Regions from separate parts of the Bacillus sp. JK74 genome, predicted to be linked through region 2. Evidence: riboswitches for the same ligand, from Rfam matches in the RefSeq annotation. Region 2 holds a riboswitch; each other region holds the start of a gene.

Region 1 (3,283 bases), on a different contig from region 2:
AGGAAAAGAATCTGTTTCCAGTAATCAGGTAAATCGAGCATTTCAATATCGTTTTTAGTCATAGAAATTTGATCTTTCCTAAGTAATTCTTCATACTTTAAGACTGTTTCAATGGACGGCCAGTTATTTCCCTCAGGCATTTTCGGAAATTCAAATTCCGGAATATCATGGTGATTTTCAGCTTCTTCAAGCACCGTTTTCGCCCATTCATGATCTGAATCATAAATATGGATTGATCCCGCATTATGAAAATATTCTCCGACTTCTAAACGCAGTTCTCTGGCCATTAATTCCTGCATGAAGGTAAATGAGAAAAGATCACTGATCATCCCGCGAAAAGCATCATTTGCACGCATGACAGAAGACATGTATAATTCGCCTTCCCTCACAAAAAACTGCAAACCGATTGTGCAGGAAACATCTATATTTTCTGAAACGAAGAGTTCCGAAGCATCGAATATTTGAATAAATGCCCTTTTTGAATCAATATCTTCTTGTGTCAAAAGATTTTTTATTCTATTCCATTGATTTAGTTTTGCATTTCCGAATTCAAATATTTTAGGCCCATACGCAGTGCCTGTTAATGTTTTTTTATTCATTGAATATGAAGGCATTTTTTTATTGTAATAACTGATAAAATCTAAGTCGTTACTCCCCGATAAATACCATAACACTTCAGCAAAATTAAACACGATATTGGTTTTTCTTGAGGATAAATAAGTGACACGTTCTATTGGATTTTCCAGAGTCAGATGGTAGTTCAATTGTTCTCTGCTTTTTTGTCCGCGCGGTGAATTGAAAAATTCAGGGTTGTGATAGATGTCATACAGCGTTTCCATATATGCTTCATGAAAAGTTCTCTTTCTCATTGAGATTCCGCCTTATATGCTGCAAAGATATTTTTAATGTTCTCTAATAAATCATCTGTATCTTTATAGCTGATGTACTCAACATCCGCCACTGCATTTAACCCTTGAATTAAGAAAGCATAATCCTTGTCCTTTTCTAGAAATAGCACGATCTTTTTTTTCAAGGCAGAAGCCCATCCAATTTCTATATGTGTTCCGGGAGAAGCGGGTGATCCGGGGAATGCTGCAAAAAGGTCGCAAGTGCTTATTTCATCAAAATCAATTTTAGTGCATTGAAGGGGTGTCATGAAATCTTTCCCCCACCCTTCCCGCTTGTGAGCATTATGAACCAGCCATCCTTCATTCTCAAAAAAGGAAATTAATGATTCCAGCTTTCCCCTCTCATACGTACTCATCAATCCAGTTTTCTCATCTACTAAACTTTTAAAAGGCCCTGCCAGAAAAACTTTTTTCGTCGCCACTTCATATCACCCTTTCAAAATAAATAAAGCCACTTTCCTCTATGGAAAGTGGCTTAAATATAGATAAGATAAAGAATCTCTCTAATTTTTCACTTCCCTACGCTGGTATTAACCAAATCAGGTTCAAAGGGTCAGGACGTATTGTCTCTTCTCAGCTATTAAAGCTCCCCTAGTGACTTTTTATAAATATTTACTTTAATTCTATGCTATTCCATATAAATAGTCAAACAATGACCGGCAAAAAGCGCTGCGGATATCTCTGGGATTTCCCTTCCTTGCAGCTTACCCACTAGTTTTAAAACCTTCCGGCCTCTTTTTTCCTGCCAACGAATAAGGTCACGGCAACACTCGCTGAACTGACCAAAGTCCCCAGAACGGCAGCAAGAATTGTCAAAAAGCCATGGGGAATCAGAAATCCAATCGGAATGAGGCCCGCAAACGTGAGAACGATAAAACATTGATAGACGCCGGATATGATTCTTACAACCAAGCTGCTAAAAAAGGACATGACGAATGGCGGAATGAACAAACATAAAATGATTCCGAGTGAGATCAATAAAATCATAGGCTCGTCAAAAGAAATGACATGATCGCCGGGAGACTCTTCAGCAGCCGCGAATACAGCAAATATAGACATCATCAGCGTAAGAAAAACAAGAAAAAACCTTTTCAGCAACGTTATGACTCCTTCTTATAAAAACGGGTATCCTTTTTTAATGACAATAACCATTTTATGTTATCAAATGAAATAATATGAAGTCAATTGATGAATGAATCATAATAAAGCGTGTCATTTTCTTCCGTGAAGCCGTATCAGCAAATGGTTTGAAGAGAAACAGAAACCTGGCTGTTAAAGCCGCTTATAGGAGGAGCAAGGATAAATTTATTACAAATTCATTTTCACTGACTGCCAATCAATTAAAATGGTCAGACAAAAAACCACATTTGCTGTTGAGTAGTTGTGGAATAAAGCATCGCATCAACTGCACTATGACAAGCTGAAACGTTAATATTTTGTGTTTCAGCCATTCAATCGCTATATTTGATCATGCTGTCCCAATACGATTTTTTTATAGTCTTTGCAGCAGCAAAGTCCTCTGGAATCCTATACTAATCTTCCGCAGCCGCTGCATCGGCCTTTGTCACATGAACTGTACCAAACGGATGGTTGGGAGGAGCGTAAATTGAATATAGTTTTAACGGCGTATTACCCGTATTAATCACATTGTGCCACGTGCCGGCAGGGACAACAATGGCATAATCATCATAGACATTTCTTCGGAAACTTAAATGATCTTTACTCTTGCCCATTTTAACTAGCCCTCGGCCTTGCTCAATCCGTAAGAATTGATCTACGTTAGGATGGATCTCCAAACCGATATCTTCTCCAATGCCAAGACTCATCAAAGTAATTTGAAAATGCTTTCCTGTCCATAGGGCCGTACGGAACGTATTGTTTTGTTTTGCGGCTTTATTGATATTCACGACAAATGGTTTTGGTCCATAATCTTTCAAGAGAAGGTTTCTATCTTCGTATGAAGGATCATAGTTATTTGGAACAGTCCAATAAACAGATCTTCCATCGCTATACATCGGCACATTCACACAATAATAACATTGATGCGAAAAAGGTATATAATACATTTTTCATCCCCGCAATTTTAAATTTTTGTGATATTATCCTATGCGTTTTGTAATGAGAGTGTGCCACACTAAGGAATTCCCTTGTTCAGCCTAAAAGACTGAAGTTAGCAGAATCGTTTTGGCCACAAAACCCGTTTGCATAAAAAATACCAAAGGCCTGTAACTCTTGGGTAATACTGTTGCAGCCGAGAAACTTGAACCTGCCCGGGGTATGCACTCACCAGTCCGACAACCAAGAGATATTGTGTTTTCTGTTCCACAAGCCGATTAAAACAGCCACAGTCACATAACTGGACGTATTCAACACAA
Region 2 (3,283 bases):
ACTTCTCCGCCTTCAAACAAGACAACGTTCTGCTGCGTCTTCGCCAGCTCATAAGAAATGGCGCACCCGATAATTCCGCCGCCGATCACCGCCGTATCATAGTGCTTCTTCATAATCGGCCTCCCTTACCGCGCGTGCATACCGTTTTGCCGCCTCCTCGGGATTTTCAGCTGAGAAAATGCCTGACATGACGGCAATTCCGTCCGGCTTCGCCTGCTTTGTGTGTCCGATCGTCTGCAGTGTCATTCCGCCGATTGCGATAACGGGGATGGAAAGCGTGCGTTTGATCTCTGAAAGCAGGCTGATGCCTCTTGCTTCAAGTCCTTGTTTACATTCGGTTGCAAATATATGGCCGAACACCACATAATCCGCATCTTCCTTTTCAGCTTGGATGGCTTCTTCCAGCGAATGAACCGAACGTCCGATATGAAGATGGGGAAATCTGCTTCGCACCTGCTTTACGGAAAAGCTGCGGGACGGAAGCTGAACACGGTGTATGTTGGCAAAAAGCGCGATATCCGCCCTGTCATTGATGATCAATTTGTCCTTATCCGCACCGCCCTTTTTCAAAAGGGACAAAAGCTGCATGATCTCTCCCGCTGTTTTATCCCGCTCACGGATATGGATAAAGCTCACTTCGCGCTGAATCGATAGAATATCCTCGGCCAGCTCGGCAACGGGTTTGCGATTATCAGTTACCGCGTGCAGCTCCAAAGGATTCCACCTCTTTTCCGTCCTTCTCGGACCAGCCTTCTTTTTGATAAGCCATTCCCCAAAATTGATATTCATAATAGCTTGAAATCACAAAATTCTCTTTCATTTTCGCGCGGATTTCCTCTGTGCTGTTTTCAGCAATCTCGTCAAAACGGCTGATCTGTTCTTCGACCTGCTGTCTGAACCAGTCTCCGCCGTATGTACCGATCCATTTTTCATAAATCGGATGCTCCGGTTCGCACTCTTTTAAGTGTTCGCCGACTTCATAATAAAGCCAATAACAGGGCAGAAGCGCAGCTAATATTTCTCCAAAATTGCCGCTCATCACCGACCTGTACATATGAGACGTATAAGAATAAGCGGTCGGTGCCGGTTTAAATGCCGCACGCTCTTCTTCCGTAATTCCTAAAAGCTCCGTAAACTCGCGGTGCAGCGCCATTTCCGCTTCATATGTCCCTTGAGCGTGGCCCGCCATCCTGCCCGTCGTAAACAAGTCTTCGGCATATGCGGCGCCGAACGCCTGAACTTTTGCAAAATGCGTCAAATAGTAGGAATCTTGCAGCACGTAATAGCTGAAACGGTCTATCGGCAGGCTTCCGTCACCGATTCCCGTTACAAACGGATGAACAAAACTTCCGTCCCACCATTCGGCAGCCGCCTGTCTGCATTCTTCAGAAAATGTCATCATGTCTTCCCCCCTGATAAAATAAAAAAACCACTTTCCCGCATCGGAAAAGTGGTTTGGAATTTAAATGGATAAAAGGAACCCCAAAAAAATACCGCTCCACTTCCCTACGCAGGTCTGAACCTGTTCAAGTTATGAGGGTCTAAAAGTCTCACTTTTATCTCAGCCCTTATGAAGGACACCCCTAGTGGTCATACGATTAATGATTTATTTGTTATGCCTTCTATATTATCACGAATTGCAATTTGGTCAAGCTTCAAGGATTTTTCTCAGTTCCGACACGTAGTTGCGCGAGCCCGTGACGATGAGACGGTCTCCTGTTTTCAGCCGCGTGTCTCCGTGCGGAACGATGCTGTCCACACCTCTGAAAATCCGGACGAAAATCACATCGCCCATCAGCGGAAATTCCCGCAGAATGATGCCGTTATACGCCGGGTTTTCCAGATTGATCTGATATAACGAAGACTCCTCATTCGTCAGGAGGCTCATCACGCCCGGCGCCTCAATTAACGCGCGCAGCAGCGTTTTTGTAGACAGAAGGATAGAAAAAATACTGATGCCCTCTTCTTTCAGTTTTGTTTCATGCTCAACCGAGCCGACGCTTGCGATGATACGCTCAGTCCCTTTCTCTTTCGCTAGTAAGGCGATTTCAGCGTTCACATCTTCATTTCCCGTCGCCACGACAAGAATATCCGTTTTAAAAATACCGTGCGACTCAAGCGTGCCGGGCTCGTAATCAGAAATCGTGTCAACCGAAAATACGGATTCCGCAAGCGTTTCCCCGGCATTTTCCTGATACACATGGACGACCCGTACTTCATATTCCTCCTCTGGCAATTCCAGCGTAACCGGGAGCGTCATTTGGTTGGCACCGATAAATGTGATGCGCTTTTTTTCCTGCGGCGCGCTTTGCCGTTTGAATAATTTCTTAAAGCCGATCGGCGTGATGATGCTGGCAATAACCGCAACTAAAGTCAGCGCGCCGGACATATTGGCGCTGATAATGTGGAGCCTTTCTCCGATCGTAGCCGCCGCGATAACAAGCGACAGCGTGGACGTCAGCAAAAAGCCCGAAGCAAACACGGTTCTTTTGTCGTACCATTTCTTTAAATAAAACACAGGGAACATTTTGCTGATAAACAGCGCAAGCAGAAGCAGCGGAATCATCGTTAATGTTTTCGGATCTTGGAAAAGCGTCCAAATGTCCAATTTCACCCCGACCATGACGAAAAAGATCGGAATTAAAAACCCGTAGCCGAAGGAATCCAGCTGTTCCACCATTTCTTTATTCGGAGACAGAAGCGATACCAGAACGCCTGCCAAAAACGCGCCGAGAATATTTTCCGCCCCGAGAGATTCCGATAAAGCGACAAGCACGATAATCAGTGTGAAAATGGCTCTCGTGCCGATCTGCACGGTGCCTTTAGACATCGACTGCACAAATGAACGGTGTTTAAAGATCCTGCCGAAGAAATACAGCACGACCCCCGCGGCAAAGAGAATCAACAGAAGCCACATATTTCCGCTGTCTTCTCCGTAAAGAGAAGAGAAGAAAGCGAGCAGAATCATCGTAGCCAAGTCCGCGATAACGGCGACAAGCAGGATGATCTGGCCGATATTGGAGTTCATGATCCGTTCTTCCTTTAAAGTCGGGACCACCACACCGAGTGATATCGTCGAAATAATAAGCGTCATTAAAAATGCGTTTTGTATAAAACCGGCTAATACAAAGGCATAGGACAGCAGCAATGATAAAATAAAGATGCCGAAAAAGATAATCAGTGCGGCAGAAAACGTGTTGGGCGCTTCCTTGCCGTTCGGAAGGAGTTGTTTTTTCTTCCCTTTCTCAAATGAAGAAAAATCAATTTCCAAGCCGCTTAAAAA
Region 3 (3,283 bases), 150 kb from region 2:
GCTGGGAATAACGGATCATTGATTGATGCTTCATCGCCGTTTCCATGGCGCGCTGATTGGAGATGGCGGATCCGATCGTTCCCGGACGGTACGGAATCACCCAATCATACCCGTACAGCGGAACACCGAGAATCACTTTTCTTCTCGGCACCCTGCTGATGGCAAAATTGATCGTTTGCCTGACCTCTGTTAAAGGCGCCACGGGTCCCGGCTCACTGCCGGCGTGGTGCCAGTCGTACGCCATAATGAACATATAATCGACGACGGCTCCGATTCCGCCGTAATCATATCCCCTCAGCCACGGCACTGCATCACTTGTTTTCGCCGGAACCGATATCGTTAACGCGAGCTGATGCTCTGAAAGCCGGGTTTTTAACTGCCGGAGAAATCCTGTGAAGAGATCCCTGTCAGCTTCTCTGACCCGTTCAAAATCGATATTTACACCGCCGTATCCCTTTCTTACGGTTAAGGAGACGATATTGTTGACGAGATTCGTTCTTGCCGCCGGATTTTGCAGCACTTGATGGGCTAATTCCGGACTGAATCCCCCTTCTGTCAGATTCGTAATGACGGCAAGCGGGCGCACTCTGTTCTGCCATGTGGTTTCTATTGCGGTTCTGTCGTTTAAATCGTTCATGATATCTCCGTTCGGGCCGAAATGATATTCAAACAAAGAAATCGCCGAAGAATACGGCGCAAAATCATTAATGAGCTCTCTATCCGCTTCAGGCGTCCGAATGACATAAAATTGCAGGGTTCCCGCAAGATAGTTAGAGATATCAGGGATCTTCACTTTCATACCCGTCCGCAGCCGGTTCGGCGGAATATCCGGGTTTGCCTGCATCAGCTGCATCTGCGGCACATAAGCCTTACCTGCGATAACGGCATACGTATCATTCGGCTGAACCGTATATTCATTAATGGGGATTAAAAGCGCCTGTCCCGGCACGATATTCGTTTCCTCAAGCCCGTTGACGCTTCTGATGCTGTCAACAGGATATCCGTACTTTCTGCTGATGGAAAATAACGAGTCGCCAGACTGCACTGTATGAACAAACATAGATGTCCTCCGTTTCCTTTTGATCAAAAGGGGTCTTCTTATCTTTATGAATGATCCTCCGGTCCGATTCCAAACTCTGTTCGGAGAAAGGCTGTTTACAAATCAGACATGATCAACTATGATGATGTCATCATAAAAAACTGTATAGGAAACGCACTAGGGGTGCTGTTATCGGCTGAGATAAAACATGCGGCAGGCGTGTTTTGATCCCTTATAACCCGATCTGGATAATACCAGCGTGGGGAAGTGCAGATTGACCGGAGCGCAGGGTTTTTCCCCATGCGTTTTCGTTCTGCTGCTGCATATTCCCTCGGATATGCAGTTTTTTATTTTTCATTAAAAAACGGGGGAGGACACCGCAATATGAAACTTACGATCAATCGTCTTTCGTAAAATCAACTCTTTCATACAAACAACTATCCGATAAGAAAGCAGGAGATCACAATGAAAAATTGGAAAATGAGAGAAATTGTCGTCATGTCCGTCATCAGTGTTGTATTTGCTGTCATTTATTTAGTATCAACTCATGCAAGCAATATAGCGGCAGGATTTTTCGGCAGGATGAGTTATGAACCGATTTACGGTATCTGGTTTATCGTCTCGGTGATTGCCGCGTACATTATTCAAAAACCGGGAGCGGCTCTCGTTTCTGAAATCATCGCCGCGTTTGTGGAGTGCTTACTCGGAAATCCGTCAGGACCGATGGTGATTCTGATCGGGATCGCACAGGGAATCGGTGCGGAAGCGGTCTTTTTAGCGACACGCTGGGGGGTGTATACCCTGCCCGTGCTTCTTTTATCCGGTATGGGGTCTTCTGTGACAAGCTTCATTTATGACTTGTTCGTTTCCGGATACTCTGTTTTGAATCCGGGTTTATTAGCCGTCATGCTTCTCATCCGGCTGGTCTCAGGTGCGCTTCTTGCCGGCCTTCTCGGCAAAGCAATCAGTGATGCGCTGGCTTACACAGGAGTGCTGAACGGCATGGCGCTCGGAAAACAATTCAAGAAGAAAAAGAAACAGGTGAACCAAGATGCAGGCATCTGAACCCCTTCTATCCGCCGGCCGTCTTACCTTTTCTTATGATCAGGATGAAAAGCCGATTTTTCAAAACGTGTCCTTTCAGCTCCGCAAAGGAGAGCGGGCTTTATTGCTCGGGCCGAGCGGATGCGGCAAAAGCTCGCTCGCTCTCTGTTTAAACGGTCTGTACCCGGAAGCATGCGATGGGGTTCAATCGGGAACCGTTTCTTTATACGGAACACCTCTTTCACATCTGACAGAACCCGCCGCCAGATCCATCGGCGTCGTGTTTCAAGATCCGGACCAGCAGTTTTGCATGCTATCGGTTGAAGATGAAATCGCCTTCGGCCTGGAAAATTTGCAATATACAAAAGAAGATATGGACGCAATCATCGATGACGTTTTAGAAAAATTAGAGATCACTCATCTGAAAACGCGAACGATCGCTTCTCTGTCAGGCGGTTCAAAACAAAAAGTGGCGCTTGCCTGTATCATTGCGATGGAACCGAAACTCATTATTTTGGACGAACCGACGGCACAGCTTGATCCATATTCGGCACGTGAATTAGTGCGGCTGATCAAAGATCTTCAAGCAAAAAAAGGCTTCGGCCTTCTCGTTATCGAACATCAGCTTGATCACTGGGCGCCGTGGATGGATAGGACAATTGTCCTTGACGAAACGGGTCAGAAGGTGATGGACGGAGAGACGGACGTTATCTTTGAAACAAAGATTGAAGAGCTGATGCAGCTCGGCATTGCGATTCCGCGTGTAATCTCATTGCAGGAGCACGTCAGCATTCCTTTTACCTTGTGTAAAGAAAATTTGTTTCACGAACCTGTACCATCTCTGCCCCAACCCAGGCCCGTTGCGCTTTCAGCAGAAGACGCGCTGAACGTTCACGGGCTGTCATTCTCAAGAGGAGCTGACGTCATTTTTCAGGATGTGAGCTTTTCCGTAAAAAAAGGGTCAATCACCGCGATTGCCGGCCCTAACGGAACAGGAAAATCCACGCTCCTTTCTGCCGCGGCCAAGCTCATCCGTCCGCTGGGCGGAGACATCAAAATAGGCGGCAGACCGATTGATTCCTATTCTGAAAAAGAGCTGCGGCGACAGATCGGATATGTTTTCCAAAATCCTGAACACCAGTTTGTCACAGATTCCGTCATTCAAGAGCTGATGTTCGGTTTTGAAAGCAACAGAGCCGC

What was found. Region 2 has a riboswitch for thiamine pyrophosphate ahead of tenA (thiaminase II). Riboswitches for the same ligand answer to the same signal wherever they lie in the genome.
Region 1: it holds a riboswitch for thiamine pyrophosphate, as region 2 does, so the genes downstream of both, ACWJJ5_RS14085 (TIR domain-containing protein) here and tenA (thiaminase II) in region 2, are expected to answer to the same signal.
Region 3: it holds a riboswitch for thiamine pyrophosphate, as region 2 does, so the genes downstream of both, ACWJJ5_RS07680 (ECF transporter S component) here and tenA (thiaminase II) in region 2, are expected to answer to the same signal.

The regions. Positions count from the first base shown of each region.
Region 1 covers NZ_JBSJQB010000004.1:168,164-171,446, reverse strand. The annotation lists gene ACWJJ5_RS14090 (thymidylate synthase) at 1-869, opposite strand, end outside; gene ACWJJ5_RS14085 (TIR domain-containing protein) at 866-1,330, opposite strand; TPP riboswitch at 1,408-1,511, opposite strand; gene ACWJJ5_RS14080 (hypothetical protein) at 1,626-2,006, opposite strand; gene ACWJJ5_RS14075 (cupin domain-containing protein) at 2,441-2,974, opposite strand.
Region 2 covers NZ_JBSJQB010000002.1:816,973-820,255, forward strand. The annotation lists gene thiO (glycine oxidase ThiO) at 1-113, opposite strand, end outside; gene tenI (thiazole tautomerase TenI) at 97-714, opposite strand; gene tenA (thiaminase II) at 692-1,399, opposite strand; TPP riboswitch at 1,487-1,595, opposite strand; gene ACWJJ5_RS08585 (monovalent cation:proton antiporter family protein) at 1,649-3,283, opposite strand, start outside.
Region 3 covers NZ_JBSJQB010000002.1:666,949-670,231, forward strand. The annotation lists gene ACWJJ5_RS07675 (glycoside hydrolase family 18 protein) at 1-1,060, opposite strand, end outside; TPP riboswitch at 1,209-1,322, shown strand; gene ACWJJ5_RS07680 (ECF transporter S component) at 1,505-2,104, shown strand; gene ACWJJ5_RS07685 (ABC transporter ATP-binding protein) at 2,091-3,283, shown strand, end outside.